2 regions of the Jeotgalibaca porci genome follow, and region 2 is predicted to be linked to the other one. Evidence: riboswitches for the same ligand, from Rfam matches in the RefSeq annotation. Region 2 holds a riboswitch; the other holds the start of a gene.
What was found. Region 2 has a riboswitch for magnesium ahead of mgtA (magnesium-translocating P-type ATPase). Riboswitches for the same ligand answer to the same signal wherever they lie in the genome.

Region 1 (10,956 bases), 650 kb from region 2:
GGCTGCCCTTCTTCTTTTACTTTCAAGAATGCTTGAGTCGCAATTGTTAGCCCTGCAGAATATGTATAAGGATAAAGTCCCATGTAGTAATGCGGTTGACGCATCCACGTCAATTCAGCACCCGGGTTAATTTCAACTGCATCTCCCCAGAATGTTTCCAGAACGTTACGTTTTAATTCACTCAATTTTTGTGCGTCAAAGCCGAGACCTGCATCTACCAATTTGTAGACTTCACGTTGGTAAGCGGCTTCCAATAAATGCGTTACAAAGTTATGGAAGTACGTATCCGACATCATTTTCGTTAAAGCAAAACGTTCCATACGTGGATCATCTGTTTTGCGCGTTAAGGAATCTGTTAGCAACAATTCATTGAATGTTGAAGGTCCTTCAATCAAATATAATGATGGGTTGTCGCCCACTACAGCATTATGGTCAGATGACATAATCCCTTGTCCTGCATGACCAAATTCATGAATAAGCGTATAAACGTTACTCAAGTGGTTCGTCCAAGACATTAAAATATACGGATGTGCTTTATTGGCAGATACAGATGTACAGAATCCGCCGGTTGACTTCCCTGTATTTTGAGCAAAATCTACCCAACGTTCCGGATAGGCGCGCATAATCATTTCCGTATATTCTTCCCCTAAAATAGAAACAGCATCTGCTACCATTTTTTGTGAATCTTCAATGGTTACTTTTGGTGAGTACTCAGGATCTAAGTCAATCTTCAAGTCTGCATACGTTACTTTGTCCAGACCTTGTACTTCTTTCAAATGCGTGATGTATTTACGCATAACAGGCGCTAAATCAGACATAATAACGTCGATTTGACGGTTATACAAATCTTGATCCACTTCTTGATTATAAAGTAAGTAATCGAAAATAGAATCAAAACCACGCATCGTAGCCAATGTTTTTTCTGTTTGTACCTTTGAATAGTACGCTTGTGCAATCACGTTTTCGTATTGCTTCAACACTTTAGAAAAAGCGTCAAACGCTGCACGACGAATCGCTGTATCCGTATGATACATATAGAAATCTTCGTAAAGGACAAAGCTCAGTGGATAATCTTCTCCATCAACTGTAAAAGTTCCAAAGTCCATATCCGCTAGTTTAGCTTGATCATAAATACTTTCGGGTGCATATAAGGTTGGTGAAAGTTGCGCCAATGCTTTTTCAACTTCCGGAGTCAATTGAATATGCTTATCGGCTTTTGTGTGACGAATAAAAGAAGCATAAAGCGGCTCTATTTCCACTACTGCATCTAGAATTTCTTCAGGGACTTGAGTCAATTCAGAATCAAAAAATGACAGTGTTGCCGAAACAGTTGCCATCTTGTTATCGAATTGGCCGGCCATTTGCGTATAGTCCGCATTGGTTAAGTCCGTCGCTGCCGGTAGATTCGCATAATGATAAAGAACAGACACTTGCGTTTGAATCGCTTCATAGGCTTTGATTGCTTCAACGATTACTTCCGCATTATTTAAAGCACCTGTAAATGTCTCCGCAAATTCTGCTACGTCAGCTTCCATTTTTGTTAGTGCTGTTTCATATTCAGCGCGGGTTGCGAAAAGGACTTCTAAATCCCACGTTAATTCTACTGGTACTTCTGAACGTTTTTTTAGTTCTTGTTTCTCCATCTTCTAATCTCCTTTAATTACTAATTGTACTTCTTTAATACAACTATCTTCATATTTTAACACAGCTCTAACCGAATAACAGGCTTAAAAGTGGAATTGTAAGGACAGATATAATGGTGGAAATAAAAACATAGCGCGTCGCCATTCCGGTATTTCCATCATATAAGGTCGCTAAAGTGACCGCCATCGCAGGTCCCGGCATACCCGCTATTGTAATGAGAACGCCAAGAATCAACGGGTTCGTAATAATCGGGCGTAAAACAAACCACATTGCGGCAGGAATAATGAGCATACGAAAGACTGCAAATGCCAACAACCGCATATCTTTAAATGCATCACCGATATTGATTCGTATCATCGACATTCCAATGATGAACATCGCGAGGGGCGAAGTAATATTGAACTGCCCCCTGTCAAGTAGACAGGTAAAAAACAAAGTATTTTAGACCATGCATGTAAAAATGTGTGGTCTTTTTTTGTAGCGTTTATGCAATCATTTGTAGAATCTTCTCTTCCGTAGGAATCGCTAATCCCATATCCAAAGTAACGCGTTCATTGTTGAAGAACGCGATGTATGCCTTGATTTTCCGGTCTAAGTACGCTGGTCTGTCAAACGTATCCAGGTTAAACATCTCCACCTTGAGGGTACCCCAAAAGCCTTCCATAGGGCCGTTGTCAATACATTTCGAGACGCGTGACATACTATGGATTATCTGGTGATCTTTAATCATCTTGTTAAAGGCATGGGAGGTGTACTGGGAACCGCGGTCGCTATGAATCAGTGTGGTTTCAGGCTTTACATCACCCAAAATCTGCTTTAGTGTATCCAGTACTAACGGGTTGTCATTGCGGTGACTGGTTTTATAAGCCACGATTTTCTTTGACCCGAGGTCATAAATAGCGCTCAGGTAACGTTTTGTCCCATTGGTCAACCGGAATTCCGTGACATCCGTCAATAACTTTTCCATGGGTCTTTCAGCGTGGAAATCACGGTTTAAGATGTTTTCAGCCACATGTGCGGCTTTGTGTGGCACGTAGTTCCTTCTTTTGCGACGGATGACGGCTGTGATCCCCATGATTCTCATGAGGCGGTGTACACACTTATGATTCACTTTCGCTCTTCTAAAAAAGTTGAGAAAGATGGTCATTCTTCGGTAGCCGTAAATCCCACCGAATGCCTCGTGGATTCCTTTGATCGCCCGCATCAGTTTCAGGCGTTTTAATTCTGTTTCTGAGGGTTCCCGTTTTAACCACTTATAGTAGCTGGATTTGGCGATACCCAGTATGTCACAAAGATGGATAACGGGATATTTATGCTTTAATTCTTCAATAGTTAAATATTCCACTTCTTGTCTAACCCCTGTGATTTGTGATTCCCAGCGATTTTTCGGCGCTTTTTTAACGCATCGTTCTCCATTTCTAGCCATTTATTCCGGGCTTTGAGTGTCTCTACTTCTGCGTTTAAACGTTCTTCCGTTGTTTGAATTTCCGTGGGCTTCCCGCGGCCCCGGTTGTCTTCCAGACCTATCGGTCCATGCTTTTTGTATTTATTCACCCAGGAATAAATGTTACTGTAACTTACATGGTTTTTCTCCGCTGCTTCCAGATAAGTCAGGCGATTGGCTATGTAATCTTCTACGATTTTTAATTTTTCTTCATATGATTTTTTAACACCCGTCATGTTGTACACCTCAGATTTCGGAGAATATGTCTCATTCTCTTTTCCTTCAGTATATCGAATTACCCATTTGTTTACCGTTGTTTTAGATGGAATGTTATATTTAGCGGCTAAGTATGAAAAGCCGTAACCCGTCTGTAGGTATTCAGCTACAATTTTCTGCTTGAATTCTTTCGAGTAACTGCGGTAATTCTTCTGGGAGCGGATCCCTTCCATGCCATGGTCCTGGTACCGATGGACATAATTCATAAAAGTGGTATCAGATAGTTTGAGATGGTGCTGATCAACAAGCGTTCGATAAGAAACACCCCTTAGGTGTAAATCAATTAAATGTAACAGTTCTGGATCGGTATGTTTTCTAGTCATAGAAAAAAACCCCCTTCAAAGTAGTTTGTTTTTTTCAGTGTCTACTTTGAAGGGAGCTTATCATATTCCCCAGACTCACCAATGTTTTCGAAAGTAAAGAAGGCAGCTGAATATCAAAGAGAAACAGCAAGAGTGCCAAAAAAGCCGATATAATAGCGGGATTTAGTAGCAATTTTCGTAAATCAATCGTCTGTTTCTTCTTCCCTCTGGAAATGAAATAAACACCTAACGAATACACGAGGATATTATTCGGAATATTGAAGATAGAAGCATAAAACAGCCCACTTGTTCCAAACAAGGCCAATACCACGGGTAATCCCATAAAGCCGTTATTCGCAAACACAGTCACAAATTGTAGAACGCCTATTTCATCCGGCTTTACTTTGAAAAGCTTCGGGATAAAAAACGCTAATAAGGTAAAAAATACATAGGAACTGCTCGCAACGAAAAGAACGATTAAACTGTCCCACTTCGATCCAGCCACTGCCCCACCATCCGTTGCTGACAAAATTAACGCCGGTACTGTAACATAATTAATTAAAGTCGCAAAATTCATTTCCGCATGGTCATCAAGCAATTTCATTCGTGCCACGCTATAACCGATTAGCATCACAAGCATCAAAAGCAGTAACTGTTCCACCACAACTAGGGGGTTCATTTATTTATCTCCCTTCATGAACGGATTGCATCAGAAATGGTAAATCTGTTTCAAATTGTACGCCAAACAGCGGGTCTGACTCACTATTGATGGTTCTTTGAATCACACGGTTGACATACGCTACGGCGATTGTTGTCGCCTCTTCTAATGTTTTTTTCTGAAATAAAAGACCTCCAACAGTACTAGAAAATAAATCACCCGTGCCATCAAAGTGCCCCTGATGCCATTTATCGAAACAATAGTTAATATCAGGGGAACCAGCATAATGACTGGCTGCTCCTAACTCTTCGTCATTAAAACGCACGCCTGTTAAAATAGTTGTGCGACTATTCAGAGCTGCAAGCTCCTTAATAATTTCTTCTACATATTCTTTTGTATACGGTCCACTTTTATAGGGACGATCCAGCAATAAACTCGCCTCGGTCATGTTCGGGATTATAACTGAAACCGCGCTACAGAGTTCGCGCATTTCACGAACGTAACCAGCATCAAAGCCCGTGTATAAAAAACCATGATCTCCCATTACTGGGTCCAAAATGGCGATACCGTCCGGCTTCAAAAAGTCTCGAATGATGCGCTTCACCAGAGCAATCTGTTCAGTCGAACCCAAATACCCGATTAAAACACCGTCATATTTGATACCCAAAGATTGCCAATGATTTAATATCTTTTTTATCTCATTTGTTAAATCAAGGTAAGTAAAATCTGAAAAACCGATCCCCGTATGCGTACTTAAAAGGGCTGTCGGTAAAATATTCACGGCATTATTTAAGCAGCTTAAAACGGGAACAGCGACGTTCGCTGAAATCCGGCAACTGGCGGATATATCTTGTATTACTAAAACACGCGGTTGGTGCATTACACATCCGCCTCCTTTTTAATCTATCTAGATTATTGTACCAAAAGAAAGCAAGTGATGTGGCATTAATATTACTTAGTGGGTAGGCTTCTCTAATTCGATATTCATTTTTAAGCAATCATGTATAATATGATGAAAAAGGAGTGTTCGAATGAAAAGAAATAAAACACACCAATTGGTTCTGTTCGCCATGTTCGCTTCATTAACAACGGTTATGACCCTACTCTTTCGCATTCCAATCCCGAGTGCACAAGGGTATGTAAATATAGGCGATACTATTTTGTTGTTGGCCGCTTTAATTTTAGGACCGGCCGCCGGTTTTTGGGCAGGTGCCATTGGTTCTGCTTTGGCAGATATGATTGCAGGTTATGCCATGTATATCCCCTTTACTTTTTTCGTAAAAGGACTAGAAGGTCTTTTTGCTGGAGTTCTATATAAAAAAACTGGAAAGATCTATTTTGCAGTATTTATACCCGCAATCTGGATGACAGCCGGCTATTTTCTGACGGATTGGTTCTTGTATGGATTAGCAGCAGCGTTCGCGGCCTCACCTATGAACCTCTTACAAGGTATCGTCGGTGCAGCCTTTGCTATTATTCTTTATAAAGTCTTAATGCCCATCTTAAAGTAACTAAATAGCTCACTCAAACTGATTTTTCAATCTGAGTGAGCCTTTTTGCGAAAAATAGCTCACTCAAAACGATTTTTCGATCTGAGTGAGCTATTTACGGTAAAAATCTATTATTATACCCTCCTTGGAACAAAAGGAAAAAACGTGAAAATAATGAATGACTTTCCCCCAGAAACTTATAAACCCTATACTATGAAAAAATCAGTACTGGGCGTTTTCCCCAGTACTGATTTTTTTATTCACTCAATTCCAATTCAGGGTTCTTTTCCAGTTCAACCACGCGTTTGCGGCGTAAGTAGAAATAGCCGATTAAAACAATTAACAATGAACCCAGTGCATCCACAATCAAATCTTCCATTGTGTCGCGCACTGCTTCTCGCCCTATAAGCATCTCACCCTCAAATGTTATAAATTTCTGCATATTTGTACCGAGAATACCGTCCGCCATAAATTCATATATTTCCCAAACTACGCCAGATGTCAATGCAAAGCAAAATGCGAAAAACGATACAAAGCCTGGACTCAAGCGTAAATTCAACTTCTCAATTCCCGTCATAAAATTAACCAACATGAAGCCGACTGCTCCCAGCATTCCTGCACTAAAAAAATGCAGAACAGCATCCCAATTTGGAAATAAGAAATAAAAATTCCGTACTTCCCCTAAATAAATAGCTAAAAATAAAAAGATTATATAAATAATTTCGATTACATTCGGAATATCAATTTCAAAGTGGTTTTCCACTCTTTGTGGTAAAAAAATAACGAGAGCGCCAAACGTACACTGTAAAATCATTAAGATATAATCACTCTTCATTCGCTCTCCCTCAATGCCGGTAGCTTCTTCAGGTGCTTGAAAGAACATGTAGACCGCAAAAATAATTGAAGCCACCAATAGTATAAATACAATTCCTAAAAGTAAATTCTTTCCTTTCGTTAAACGTCCTTCATTCTTCATATACTCCTCCTTCATACATTATTTTTGTGAACAAGCGACAATCCTACTATTATAAGCCAAAAAATTAAGAGAAGCGAATTTTATAAATCAGGCCGCCTGTCATTAACTATCTTAACTCCTTTATCCGCATTATAAAAGTACCTGATATTAAAAAGCAAAAGATATCCTTTTACGTTCCACCACAATCTAGAAATGTTGGTTTTCCTTGGTTTTTTAAGCTCTTTTTTAGCTCTCGAGCAAGCAAAAAAGGAGCGAAGGACTCTTATCCCTCTCTCCTTCTATATTTAGTATTCTATAATAAATGTAACAGGTGCGTTGCAATTGAAAAATAAATGATTAAGCCTAAAGCATCATTTATGGTTGTGATAAACGGACCTGAAGCAACAGCCGGGTCAAGCTTGAATTTATGGATGATAACCGGTATAACAGCTCCAACAACATTGGATAAACTTAGCGTTAGAAGCAACGATACGGCGATAATAATTCCTAAAATGGTATTACCATAAAATAAGGCTACAATTAAACCAAGAACGATTCCAGCAGCAGCTCCTATTATGGTCCCTACCAGAAATTCTTGCCAAATCGTTTTCCAGAATTCCTCACTAAACGGATTATCTCCGACTGATAATTTTCGAACAGCAACCGCAAGCGATTGTGTCCCCACATTTCCGGCTGAATCCATAATGATAGGAATAAATGCCGCCAACAAAACGACTTGATTTAATGTATCTTCAAACGAACTAATTAACGAAGCACTTATCATTCCTAAAAAGACCAATATAATAATCCAAGGCATCCGCACGCGGGCATCATTCCAGACACTTTCTTTAGCATTAGTGCTAGAGTCTGATTTACTAATTGCCGCAAATTCGTGGAAATCTTCTGTGACCTCTTCCGTTAATACGTCCATAACATCATCGACCGTGATAATTCCTTTCATTTTCCCAGCATCATCCAAAACTGGAATGGCAATTAAATCATATGCCTGCAGCATCTTTGCTGCCAACTCCTGGTCATTCGTAGTTGCCACCGACACTAGTTTTGTAACCATGATTTCTGTCAAAATCTTACTATCCGGATTTGTCATTAAATCACGCAACGACACAACTCCACATAGTTGCCCTTCGCCATTTAGAACATAGACATAATACACCATTTCAACTGTGAGTGCCGAAGCACGTAACCGCTCTGCGACATCTTTGACCGTTTCATTCATTGTCGCAATAACAAAACTCTTATTCATGATAGATCCAGCAGTCTCGGGATTAAAGGTCATAACTTCCTTGATTTGGCAGCGTAAATCTTCTTCTTGTAAGTGGAGTAATTCTTCTGCTTGTTCCTCCTCCAGAATGGATAGAAACTTAACAATGGTATCTGTTTCCATATAAGGCAGTAAGCCCGCTACATAATCTCGGGAAAATACCTCATAAACTTCTTTTTGTCCCTCAGTGTCCATCCATTTAAATAGATCTGAAAACTCAGCAGGTGTTAAAAAGCCTTCGATTTTCTCTTTGTTTTTCGGATACAAAGCGTGGTATAGCTCCTCTTGGTCCTTCAAGTGAAGCTTGAAGAAGCTGGAGCGGAACGCTTGGCGGTTGTTGTTTTTAGCAGCTTGGAAAATGTTTTCGTAGTTTTTCATGATTAGTAATCCCTCTCAAATAGGGGGCAATGTCCCCCTCAGTTATATTGTTTACCATTTTTTTATTGCACCTGGGCTTCGGGTCCATTACAACCACCTCCTGAAAGTTCATCTAAACAAAAAAAGCATGCTCCCAAAGAGCATGCAAAAATACAACATATGTGTACAGTAAAAGAATTCGCACCTCTTCGTCGAGTTTTAGCTCTGTACAGCATAGGGATTGTGAATCCCAGCTACGTTAAGAATTCCCTTAATTCGGAAATTCCTGTTGACCCATTGGCGTCTTTCGACGTTTCTGGGCAGCAGCATATCTCTAGTACAGTAACCTCACCTAACAAGGCTATTAAGTTTTTGTCTTAAACAGTTTAACATACTTAATTAAGCATGTCTAAGTTTTATACAATTCGAGTGCCGTGGACTTCCACAGCATCGATATGCGTCAACAATTCGTCTAAGTTGTTTTTCGTCAGTCCGCCGCCTGGCATGATTGTCATATCGGGGCTAATTTTCATCAGTTCAGCAATATTTTCAATGTTTTCAAAAATCGTTTTTTCAGCAGGTCCGCCGTGCGTTAAAATTCGTATGAATCCGTGCTCTTGCAGCCATAATAATGACTCTCTCTGTAAGTCTTTTGGTATGAGATCAAAAGCCATATGGAACACTAAAGTCATGTGTTTATTCTTTGCCAAAGTTGCGATTTCTTCCAAAAATGGTTTGTCCAATTCATTTTCGGCCGTCAAAGCACCTACTGCAATACCTTCTGGACGCAATTTGCTAATTTCTTCCAAGTCATGGATCATCATTGCTTTCTCCATAATCGAATAGACAAAATCTCCACCACGCGGTCTCAGCATAACGATAACGGATACATCATTATCATAGCAATATTCCGTTGAAACTTTTATTACCCCTAAACTTGGCGTTGTTCCGCCGACAGATAAGTTATCACAGAGTTCAATCCGTTTTGCTCCCCGATTAATTACTGCAGGTACATCTGTAAAATTTTCTACACATGCTTCTTTCAGCATCTTTCATCACCTCACATTAACTATAACCTTTTATTCTGCTGACTTCCATTCCCAGATAGTTTTATTTACAAAAATTAAAAAGCGCGAATACGGGTGATTTTATTTCCCCATATCAGCGCTTTTATTACTAAAATCCATTAAAAATTTCTCTGCCACTGATCGTTTCAGCGGTTGGCTAAAGTAGTAGCCTTGAATGCGTCGGCAGCCTAATCCAACGAGTGTATCCAGTTCTTCTTTTGTTTCGACACCTTCCGCAATCACATCAAAGTCTTTGTAATCTCTGAGTTTGAGGATACTCTCAATGAAAAGACGCCGCTTTTTATCTTTGATATGTTCGACTAATGATTTGTCCAGTTTTAGCGTAGTGATTTCAAATTCAAATAAGAAGTTGAAGTTTGAATACCCCATCCCAAAATCGTCAAGAGCAATTTTGAATCCATCTGCCAACAAATCATTAATAATCGTTATATTCTTGGCATTGGAATTCATGACCGTTCGTTCCGTAATCTCTACTTTTATTTTTTCTGGCGGAACGTCGTACTTTACGCACGTCTCCAGCAATCTCTCTCTAAAATCCTTTTGGAACAATTCAACCGGCGAAACATTAATCGAGAGTGTACCAAATTCCAGTCCTAGATCGATCCAACTGCGGGCAGTTTTTATAGTCTCTTGCAACAACCAGCGTCCAGTTTTCACGATATATCCTTTTTCTTCAGCAACAGGAATAAATTCAGCTGGTGAAACAAAGTCCAATCTTTTATTATTCCAACGCAACAGGACTTCAAATCCAGTGATTATATTATCTACAACGTTTAATTGTGGTTGATAAACAAGGTAGAATTCGTCGTTGTTCAAGGCATTAGCCAGTTCGCTTTCAATCTGCATCCCGCGATTAAACGTCTCCATCAATTCCGTATCAAAAAAACTGGCACGGTTACTGCCCTGCTCTTTAGAATGAGAAATTGCAAAGTCGGATTGTCTAATGAGTTCAATCGCATCTTTATCCGCATCCGGAAATAATGTCATACCAATGCTGACATTCAAATAAACGGGCAGCCCTTCAACAATCAGCGGCGCTTCCAACATTTTAATAATCTTTTTGCCGAGATTCTTAATTTCGTCATTACTGGTTACGTTGTCAATAAGCAGCATAAATTTATCATTCGGGAACCGCGATACTTCGTCCTTTCCACTTGTAAAGTTCAGTAAAATGCGACTCATCTGATATAAGACGATACTCCCAAACTTGAAGCCGTAGTGATTGATAAGAGAATGTAAATTGTCGATTTCGAGATACAACAAGGCTCCTATGCTATTCTCTTTCTGCTTATTCTGAATGGCATTTCCCAACTTCCGCGTCAGGTACTTTGCATCGACAAGGTTGGTTGTATAATCATTCCCTTTAAGCATCTTGTTTGCAGATACATCGTAAATAAGACCCGCTAATTTGTTCGACTCCATAATGGTGCCTTTACAAAATACCCAGTGCATTTTATCTT
Region 2 (10,956 bases):
CTTTATAAGCAACGATCAAAACCCGCATCCCTTGCTTATTCAATTTCGTACTAAGAGTAATCATATTTTGACGAAGCTCATCCGTTAATGGCATGACTTCTCCAGCTATTTCAACATGACTGCAGACTGTTAACATTTCTTCAGCCGCACCTTTCGTAATCATTAATTGACGTGAAGGTGTCTTTACCGCTACCGTCAAACGACGTCTAGAGAAATCAAAAGGAATTTCATCAATTTTTTCTGCAGGTTCAAAAGGTGTTTCACTGCGATTTTCCTCTACAAATTCAATTACAGCGTGATCCATAACGTTTTTCCAGCCCGTTTGGTAATAGGCATTCATATACGTTAAGGCTAAGACGTCTTCGCTTTCGTTACCCAGTGGGTCTAGGTGCTGCACTAACACCACTTTATCTTCCGTAATCGTTCCGGTTTTATCTGTACAAAGAACATCCATTGCACCTAAGTTTTGAATCGCATTCAATTCTTTAACGATTACTTTTTTACGTGACATTGTTATTGCACCTTTTGCAAGGTTACTTGTCACAATCATTGGCAACATTTCCGGAGTTAACCCTACCGCAATAGCAATCGAGAAGAAAAATGCCCCAGCCCAATCTCCTTTAGAAATACCGTTAACAAGGAAAACAATCGGCACCATTACGCCCATAAAACGTAAAAGAACTTTACTCACGTTTTTTACGCCACGATCAAAACTCGTCTCGCCACGAGAAGTCGTTGACTGGGAAGCGATATCTCCAAAAAAGGTAGACTGCCCTGTCTTTAACACCAATGCTTTTCCTTGACCACTAAGAACATCAGTCCCCATAAAGGCTAAATTTTCGAAATCCAGTGCCGTTACATTTTTCGGCTCTTCTCCTTCACTTTCATTCGCTACATATTTTTCTACAGGTAACGATTCGCCTGTTAACGAAGATTGGTTAACGAATAAATCCTTCGTCCAGAGTAAACGTGCATCGGCTGGAATCATGTCCCCCGTTGAAAGATTAACAATATCCCCTGGTACAACTTCATCGATCGGAATCTCTTTTGTTATTCCTTCTCGTGTAACAGAGCACGTCGTCTCAATTAATTCTTTTAACGCGAGGCTCGCTTTTTGAGAACGGTATTCTTGGAAAAAGTGCAGCCCTGCACTAAACAGAATCATTAATCCCATAATAATACTTGCATCGTAGTCTTTCGTAAATGCTGAAACTACCATTAAGAGTCCTAACACATAAATAAACGGATCATTAAAACCTTGTAAGAGTAAACGATACCAAGGCGTTGGCTTTTGTGTAGCCACTTCATTTAACCCGTATTTCTCCAAGCGTTTTTCAGCTTGAACGTGAGTCAAACCTTCTAGATTTGTACTCAGTTCTGCTAGTACCCCGTCATTTGATAGACGTCCTAGTCTAACCAATTCACTGTTTTTTGACTTTTTCTCTACATAAATATGTTTCTTTTTATTTGTCATTGCTATCGCTCCTTTTAAAGTGTGTCAGGTCATCATCCTGCTCTTCAGTACCTGCTTTATTATTATCCCTCTGATGTGGATTCATCCCAACCACCTCCTCGCACAATAGCCTTTAAAAACGAAAAAACCCTACTCCAATGAAGTAGGGCTTAACAAATAAATAGACGTAGCTATATATACTATCGTTTTGACCTCTTCGTCGAGTTTTAGCACTGCATGGCATAGGGGTTTCCCCCAGCTACATTAAGAATCCCCTTAATTCGAAGATTCCTGGTAACCCATTGGTGTCTTTGGACATTTCTGGGCAGTAGCGTATCTCACATGCAGACGCCTCACCTAACAAGGCTATTCAATTTTTTATCCTCAACTAGTATAGCGAACTTATTCAAATAGAGCAACCAATAAAGAGTAAACAAAAAAAGAAGCGCGTACCTTTTTTCAGTACACGCCTCTTTCCTTAGCTTATAAACGTTCGTTCAACTCTTTAGCAAGTTCTTCAAATCCTGGTTTACCCAGTAAAGCAAACATATTTTTCTTGTATGCTTCTACACCTGGTTGGTCAAACGGATTTACGCCATTCAAGTAACCAGAAATAGCTACTGCAATTTCAAAGAAATAAATCATATAGCCTAATGAGTAAGCATCCATCGCTGGAATAGTTAGCAACAAGTTCGGAACTTCGCCGTCTGTATGTGCCAACAACGTTCCTTGATACGCTTTTGTATTAACGAAGTCAATGTCTTTACCTTCCAAATACTTCAAGCCATCCAAATCTTCCGCTAATTCCGGAATCTGAATATTTTTACGTGGTTTGTCTACTTTAATGACTGTTTCGAAGATATTGCGTTGTCCGTCTTGGATATATTGACCCAATGAGTGCAAGTCAGTAGAGAAGTTCGCACTTGATGGGTAAATACCTTTATTATCTTTACCTTCTGATTCCCCGAATAATTGTTTCCACCATTCAGAGAAATATTGCATACCTGGCTCATAATTAATAAGCAATTCAGTAACTTTACCTTTACGGTATAGGATATTACGGATTACGGCATATTGATAAGCCTCATTTTTTGTTAGATCGGAAGTTGTATATTCTTTTTGAGCATCACGCGCACCTTGCATCATTGAATCGATATCTGCTCCACTAACAGCGATTGGCAATAGACCTACTGCTGTCAACACCGTGAAGCGTCCACCAATTTCATCCGGAATTACGAAAGTTTCGTATCCTTCTGTATCCGCTTCGTGCTTAGCAGCGCCACGTGCTTTATCAGTTGTTGAATAAATACGTTTACGTGCTTCTTCTTTACCGTATTTTTTAATCAACAATTCTTTGAATACACGGAAAGCGATAGCTGGTTCAGTCGTTGTACCTGATTTAGAAATCATGTTGACAGAAAAGTCGCGATCGCCGATTACTTCAATTAAGTCAGCTAAGTACGTAGAACTGATACTGTTTCCAGCAAAGAAGATTTGTGGTGTTTTACGAGCCGCGTCATCTTGCAAGTTATAGAATGTATGATTCAAGAAATCAATTGCAGCGCGTGCTCCAAGGTAAGAACCGCCAATACCGATTACAACCAGTACTTCTGAGTCTTCTTGAATTTTCTTAGCTGCAGCTTTAATACGTTTATACTCATCTTTATCGTATGTTTCAGGCCATTCAACCCAACCAGTAAAATCACTACCCGCGCCTGTACCTTCGCGAAGCGCTTTATCTACTGTGGTGACTTGGTCTTGTAAATACGTTAGTTCATGTTCATTAAAAAACGTTAATGCTTTAGTATAATCAAATTGAATATGTGCCATTCCAAACCCTCCATCTATTGTTCGTCCATTTTGAACCAAAGAATTTTATTAATTTACGGGGACAGTTCCATAATCATACGTATCTAATAAAGTAGTCAGTTCTTTAGAACGTCTCCAAGCCACGTCCTCAGTCCCAGCTAATAATACATTTGGATCTTCCGGTCGCTCTACTAAATCAAAAACAAATAACGAAACATTATTCGCATCTGCCTTTAAGTGCGCAAGATCCATAAGGCGAAAAGAGTCCGATTGTACATTAACAAATTTCAGCAGATGTTCCATGATGACACCCATCGGTAACTTGCCGCCGATTTCTGACTTTGCACTTAAAAATGAGATAGATTCTCCTCTATTATCGACAAGAAAATAAGTTTCTCCCTGGGCATTTGTTACCATGATAGTCCCTGCAACTACCCCTCTTTCAGCCATGACCAACCATCCCTCTTCCTAAAAAAGATATGTGTAAATATAATCATTCAAATTCTGCAATGCGGTTTTGCTCATCTTGTTGTGCTTCTTCTATCCATGTTGGCATAATATTACGCAGTGTTTCAAATCCTATTTGTGGAGTATAGCGTCGTCTTCTGTGTCTCTTTGGTTTGACATTAGACGGTATATCTAAAGTCTCCAAAGCACGCAACGATAAACTTATTTTTTTTGTGTATTCATCAATGTCAATAACCATTGCCTCAACTTCATCACCGATAGCGATAATTTCATCGAGATTGGTCACATAGCCATGCTGACATTCAGATATATGAATAAGGCCTTGTGTATGTTTATCTAAAGCAACAAATACACCATATGATTGAATTCCAGTTACTCTACTGGTAATGATATCTCCAATTTTGTATTCCATAAGTTGTTACTTCCCTTCTATTCACAAGCCATTATAGCATGGAAAGCACACTATTTGTTGATTTCCACAGTCATTCGCAAAGGACTATAGGATTTCAATTCCAGTAATAACCACGTCATCAACAGGTTTGTCATTTGCGCCTGTTTCAACTGCTTCAATCGCGTAAACAACGTCCATACCTGAACGTACTTGTCCAAATACTGTATGCCGATGATCCAACCATGGCGTTCCACCATTTTTGCCGTATTCTGCTACTACTTCTGCTGGCCAACCGCCTTTTTCCAATTGTGACAATACACTAGGCTCTACATCACGTTTAGTTACAATAAAGAATTGGCTTCCGTTTGTATTGGGACCAGCATTCGCCATCGATAATGCACCATGTAGGTTGAATGCATTCAAACTGAATTCATCTTCAAAAGAGTCAGCCCAAATACTTTGTCCACCCATACCTGTTCCAGTTGGGTCTCCCCCTTGAATCATAAAGTCTTCAATAACGCGATGGAAAATAACACCGTTATAATAACCTTTTTCAGCTAGCGCTAAGAAGTTCTCTACTGCTTTAGGTGCTACCTCCGGGAATAGACTGATATGGATATCACCCTTGTTTGTTTGCATAATAATGTTTTTTTCGTTTGTTGCTTTTTCTACTAATTGCGGAAATTCATTCATTACTTCTCCTCCTTTTTTTCTATTTTACCATTTAAGACCATTTGATTCTATAATCTTTGTTTTTTTGTTAGTAGCAAAGAAACGTTTCATGTTATCATTGAAGCATATTAAAAATAAGAATAAGGATACAGAGCCATGATAATATTTAATAATTTTCCATTAGTTTGTTCATTAACAGCGATTTTCTTTACGCAAGCGATTAAATTTCCTATCGCCTTGTTATTAAAAGATCGTAAAACATCTTTATCAATTGTGACGACCACAGGTGGTATGCCCAGCTCACATTCAGCGGGAGTAACAGCTTTGATTACCGCACTTATTCTAGAGTACGGGTATACATCCGGTTACGTAGCAATTGCCACAACGTTTGGCGTTATCGTCATGTTTGACTCAATGGGGGTAAGGCGTCAAAGCGGTGAACAAGGTATCGTGATTGAAGATATCTTGGAAGAAATAAAACTGCTTGCCCGTTTACATTCGAAAGATGGCATTAAAGTGGATCGAAAATTAATTATTCGTAAGTACTTGGGCCACAAGCCTTTAGAAGTATTTGTTGGTTTATTAACGGGAATATTCATTACTTTTGTAGTGAATATGATTTATATCCGTTTAGGTTTTCTGTAAGTTTAGTTGGAGGGGTAAGAGTGTTAGAAGAAAAAGATATTTATGACATTACAATTATTGGGGGCGGTCCTGCCGGTATGTTTACAGCGTTTTATGCCGGTTTGCGACAAGCAAAGGTAAAAATTATTGAAGCTCTTCCGCAAATTGGTGGTCAACCAGGAATGCTCTATGCGGAAAAAGTGATTTACGACATTCCGGCACTCCCTGCAATCACCGGTGGTCAACTGGTTGATAACTTGAATGAACAATTGAGTCGTTTTGATACGACAATTTGTTGCGGAGAAGAAGCTTTCGAGTTAGAGAAAAATGAAGATGGTATCTTCGAAATTCAAACCTCTAAGCAAACCCATTATTCAAAGGCAGTGATTATTTCTGCCGGTAACGGTGCTTTCCGCCCTCGGAAACTCGAGATAGATAATGCTGATTTGTACGAGAACTCAAATTTACATTATTTCGTAAATAATATCGAAAGTTTTCGTGATCGGACTGTCGCAATATGCGGAGGTGGAGATTCTGCGGTTGATTGGGCTCTGACGTTAGAACCAATCGCCAAGAAAGTAATTTTGATTCACCGACGCCCGCAATTTAGAGCACAGGAACACAGTACACATCTGTTAGCGAAGTCTTCAGTTGAAATAGTGACGCCTTACGTTCCAAAAACGATTAACGGTGATGGCGTTAAACTATCCAGCGTTATTCTACAGGAAGTTAGAAAAGACAACACGATGGAAATCGAAATTGATGATTTCTTAATCAACTATGGCTTTTCTTCTTCAATCGGTGCAATGAAGAAATGGGGATTCGCTGTTAAAGGGAACGCCATCACGATCAATTCAAAAATGGAAACGAGTATTCCCGGGGTTTATGCCGTAGGAGATATTTCCTCATACGATGGGAAAGTTAAATTAATCGCAACAGGGTTTGGAGAGGCTCCGACCGCTGTAAACAATGCGATGGTCTATATTAATCCAGATACTCGAATTCAACCAATGCACAGTACAAGTTTATTCTAATCAAGTTTAGGAGGATGAAGAAATGGTAAAAAGTGCTAGCGAACTACACGCGAAGGCAACCTCACTTCTCAAGGAACGTGGTGTTGAAATAGAAGATATTGCAAAATTGGTGATGTTTTTACAGAAAGAATACGTTGACGACTTATCAATGGAACTGTGTTGCGAGAACGTGCAATCTGTTCTCTTGAAAAGAGAAGTTCAAAATGCCGTCATTACAGGAATTGAACTTGATATGTTAGCGGAAAAAGGAGTATTATCCCAACCCTTACTAGATATCGTCATTAATGACGAAGGCCTATTCGGTATCGACGAGATTCTAGCGTTATCAATTGTAAACGTCTATGGTTCAATTGGTTTCACAAATTACGGTTATATCGATAAAGTAAAGCCCGGCATTTTGAAACATTTGAATGACAAAAATGACGACCAGTGCCATACTTTCCTCGATGATATCGTAGGTGCTATCGCAGCAGCCGCTGCGAGCCGCATTGCCCATGACGATCCAAATAAATCTGAAATTATGAAATAAAAAAAGAGCTTTGGGGTTTTACAGCCCCAGAGCTCTTTTTGTATAGCGATGTATCAACCATAAACCAACTTCTAAAAGACCGAACACCAAGATAAAGCAATGCATGAAAAATTCTTGCGGCAAGGCCAGAATGATTGGATCTGTTCGGTAATCGAACAACCACGCATCATTGTTAAAAAACACTTCGTGAAATGTAGTAAAAAGTTGATCAAAATTAATAAAAATAAAGAACAAAGCAATAATTGGTAAAATGATCATTATTCTGGTTGGCTGAATCAATTCGTACAGCGTGTTCGTTCTCTTCTTATGACGTAAAAAGAAAAAAGACAGAGGCGCGCTGATAAATAAAATAGCGTAATCCAATAAAAATAATACTTTTACTTCATAAAAATGGAACAGACCGCTTTCTGACGACGGAAAGTCTGGCATTTGAAGGGATTCAATCCAGGGGTAATTCAGATAATCAATCAAAATGCGATAATTTTCAAGTATCGTTTCTTTGGACAAGCCCGTACGCGCCGGGATGTTAAAATAATCGACATCAAAGGCGAACATCGGGGTAAAGTTGATAGTAAAGGCAATCGCAAAAGAAAGAATGCATAGAAAGATTGCTAATAATCCCAAACTATTTTTTATCGTTCTCATTACTCAAACCGCCATTCGCTTAAATCATTAAGAATATGCGTCGGCTTATTGGTAATTTCTTCCAAGTCTTCCACCGTCGTTACGCCGGTGAGAGCTAAAAGCGTATCCACGCCATAGTTCATTCCAGCCAGGATATCGGTGTTATAATTGTCCCCCACCATTACAACCTCTTCTTTAGTCAACCCAATTCGCTCTAAAGCGCCATCCATAATATAACCAAATGGCTTGCCGATTATGAGTGGCTCTCTTTGAGTACTTATCTTCAAGAAAGCCGTTAGAGAGCCTGCACCCGGCATCATACCATTTTCGGTTGGTAAATTAACATCGGGGTTCGTGGCAATAAAGGCTGCACCGTTTCGAATCGCTGTACTCGCAGTCGCCAATTTGTCATAAGTCACAAAACGATCCATTCCTTGAATGACCACTTCGATGTCCTTTTCAACTAAGAGGAGTCCCGCTGCTTCTACTTGCCGTTGTAAAGCCGGTTCCCCAACTACAAACGTCCGAGCACCTGGGTAATTCTTTTTGGCAAAATCGACGGCAGCCATACCGCTTGTATACACGTGTTCTGGAGCCGCATCAATACCACTTACAGCTTTTAAGTGTGCGACTACATCTTCTTGGGATTTCGTTGCATTATTAGTGACATACAAGTAAGGGATGCCACGTGCATCGAGTTCTGATATAAATTTTTTCGCTGTTGGAATAGGGTTTGTCCCCGCGTAAACTGTTCCATCCAGGTCAATAAAGAAACCTTTATACGTTTTAATTGTCATCTACCTCCGCATTTTCACTCTTCAATCTTATGAATTTGAAAACTTGTTTTTGGTTTATCCGGTGAAACCTCTGTATTGGGTTTTTTCTGGATATCTCTTCTTTTGTTTTTATCCGTTTGTTTGATAACAAAATTTTTCTTTTTGTCACCCTTCGTCTCTGCAGGAGCAGCTACCGGCTCGATTACCTCATTTATGTGAGCAGTAGGTTTTCTCTTTTTCTTCCGTTTATTGCGTGCCTTCTTCGTTTCGGAGAACTCTTTTTCTAATACGAAATAAGCACAACCGAAGTTGCAGTATTCATACAAATAATCTTCTAGAAAACTAATTTTCTTATCCAATGGTGCGCGATTATTCTTATCCTGGAAAAAACCTTTGAGACGTAATTGATCATAGCCCCAGTCTCCCACAATGTAATCGTACTTATTCAAAATCGTATTATAACGATCTGCAATCGCTTCTTCGTCAATAGCATCACGATAATTAACTACAATATTAAACATGATATTTTCTATTTTAATTTTATTATCTTCCACCAATTCAACTTGGCTTAGATTCTTTTTCTTTTCTTCTTTTACTACTTCGCCTGTTTCAGCACTATCTTCTAGCTTTTTAATAACTTTCTCTTTGTAGGATCTACTCTTTTGTTTCACGCTTACACCTCATTCATTCACAAAATTGGAAAACGGTCCTCTAAGTAAAGGGAAACGACATCCCTTAAAAAATACGGAAATAAAAGTTCAACATCGCCTTTATTCTCGATTAATGGAAAGGAGCTAATATAGCGGTAATGATCGACCGTCACAAAACGCACTTCTTGATCATCGCTTAAGGCCATTCCCTTATAATAAATAATTTTTTGAGTAGTATCTACCCGGATGCCTTTGTAAACTAGCTCTCCAAAGATTTTACCACGAAAGCCCATTCCAGTCACTGCCTTGGTCCGTAAATCGTCTCGCATGTCTTCCATGCCCCAGATAAGTTGTTTGAATATGTTCCCAGGCATCTTACAGACGATTAACCGCATCGGATGGGGTAAAATCCGGTGCATCATTTCTTTAGTAACTACTCCCGCTTTCAAATCGTCTAAAAATAGGCCGGAATTGAGGAGTCCAATGTCACACTTGGAATACGCACAAATGGCATCCAGCCCCAGATGGACAAGGTCTGTCTCTTTTTGCCAATCTGTCGTTAATGTGACTGGCATATCAGCAATTTCTTTTGCTTTTAAGAGTTGCTTCCCTTTAGTGAGATAGCTCTGCACTTCACTGGCATCAATCGGTTCAACGGGTAATGTCTCACAGGTAATTAATTCTGTTTCTAGATTAATAGGTATATTTTGATTTAAAGTGATGGTTGTGTGCCCAATATACGTGCCCCATTTTCCACCACCTGTTAATAAGGTACCTTCGATTTTGCGGCCTTGTGGTAAGACATGGTGCGTATGCGCACCAATAATCACGTCGATATCTTCGTACATCTCTGCCATATGCTCATCTTCGATAATTCCCATATGAGATAATAATACAATGACATCTGTTTGTGTTCTTAGTTCAGTTAAGAGTTGTGGCAATACTTCAAATGATTCTTTAGGCAGCCATCCGTTAGGAATGTAGCTTAGATAAAGAGGCGCTGTCAGGCCAATTATACCAACTCTGACGCCTTCATCCGTCGTCTTAATGATATACGGTTTCGCCCATCCCGGGATTCGATCATCTTCATTATCCACCATATTGGCCAGAACAATTGGAAAATTGGCATCACGATAGAGGTTATTGAGAATGTTTTTAGAATTTCCTATTCCTTCATTATTTCCAATCGTTACGGCATCGTATTGAACTTGATTCATAAGCATAATATTCGCATAGCCGTCCGTCGCTTCTGTCAATGGATGCACCCGATCCAGAAAATCTCCAATATCAAACAAAAAGACAGATTCACCTAACGCCTGGTGCTCTTTCTTTTTCTGATTCAAATAACGCCGAATCTTGGGCCAATTTTCAAAATGTGAATGAAGATCGTTTACATGATAGAAGTGAATTTTAGTTTCCATGGGTATCCCTACTTTATTGGATTATGTCTATATAAATAGTTTATCATAGTACGGGCCATTCTAGACAAACGATTGCCCTTCTTTGGATAAAAGAAAGAGGCCAGGACATATTCTTGTCCCAGCCTCATTGCAATCATTCATTAAGATTGTGATTTATTCCATTCTTCGGCATGTAAGCCAACTTTTTTGACTAAATCAGCATAAATAGAAAGTTCTTCCGGTTCTAGAACCGAGAAAATTTGAATAATATCTTCTTCATTGATTGGGAAGATTTCATCCATTAACTTTCTACCTTCTTCTGTAATACCTGTATAAATAACACGTCGGTCTGTTTCACACGGGTTACGATGAACCAACCCTTTGTTTTCAAGTTTGTCAATCACGTATGTTAAACTGCTGCTCGCAAGTAAGATTTTCTTACCAATGCTTTGAATAGGTTGTTCGCCTTTATGGTACAACAACTCCAAGACACCAAATTCGGATGTATTCAGTCCGAACTTTGAGA

Region 1: it holds a riboswitch for magnesium, as region 2 does, so the genes downstream of both, mgtE (magnesium transporter) here and mgtA (magnesium-translocating P-type ATPase) in region 2, are expected to answer to the same signal.

Annotation. Positions count from the first base shown of each region.
Region 1 covers NZ_CP049889.1:1,869,213-1,880,168, reverse strand. Annotated here, with positions in the region: gene pepF (oligoendopeptidase F) at 1-1,643, opposite strand, end outside; gene G7058_RS09550 (AEC family transporter) at 1,711-2,007, opposite strand; gene G7058_RS09545 (IS3 family transposase) at 2,129-3,070, opposite strand; gene G7058_RS09540 (helix-turn-helix domain-containing protein) at 2,977-3,687, opposite strand; gene G7058_RS09535 (AEC family transporter) at 3,722-4,345, opposite strand; gene G7058_RS09530 (pyridoxamine kinase) at 4,350-5,204, opposite strand; gene G7058_RS09525 (ECF transporter S component) at 5,356-5,835, shown strand; gene G7058_RS09520 (hypothetical protein) at 6,071-6,790, opposite strand; gene mgtE (magnesium transporter) at 7,083-8,429, opposite strand; M-box (ykoK) riboswitch at 8,607-8,775, opposite strand; gene G7058_RS09510 (copper homeostasis protein CutC) at 8,825-9,457, opposite strand; gene G7058_RS09505 (bifunctional diguanylate cyclase/phosphodiesterase) at 9,557-10,956, opposite strand, start outside.
Region 2 covers NZ_CP049889.1:222,510-233,465, forward strand. Annotated here, with positions in the region: gene mgtA (magnesium-translocating P-type ATPase) at 1-1,474, opposite strand, end outside; M-box (ykoK) riboswitch at 1,660-1,825, opposite strand; gene G7058_RS01305 (glucose-6-phosphate isomerase) at 1,937-3,283, opposite strand; gene G7058_RS01310 (hypothetical protein) at 3,332-3,712, opposite strand; gene G7058_RS01315 (CvfD/Ygs/GSP13 family RNA-binding post-transcriptional regulator) at 3,756-4,142, opposite strand; gene G7058_RS01320 (peptidylprolyl isomerase) at 4,227-4,814, opposite strand; gene G7058_RS01325 (divergent PAP2 family protein) at 4,950-5,438, shown strand; gene G7058_RS01330 (NAD(P)/FAD-dependent oxidoreductase) at 5,516-6,451, shown strand; gene G7058_RS01335 (phosphatidylglycerophosphatase A family protein) at 6,474-6,980, shown strand; gene G7058_RS01340 (TIGR01906 family membrane protein) at 6,999-7,625, opposite strand; gene G7058_RS01345 (TIGR01457 family HAD-type hydrolase) at 7,625-8,401, opposite strand; gene G7058_RS01350 (YutD family protein) at 8,416-9,051, opposite strand; gene G7058_RS01355 (bifunctional metallophosphatase/5'-nucleotidase) at 9,069-10,451, opposite strand; gene G7058_RS01360 (MarR family winged helix-turn-helix transcriptional regulator) at 10,592-10,956, opposite strand, start outside.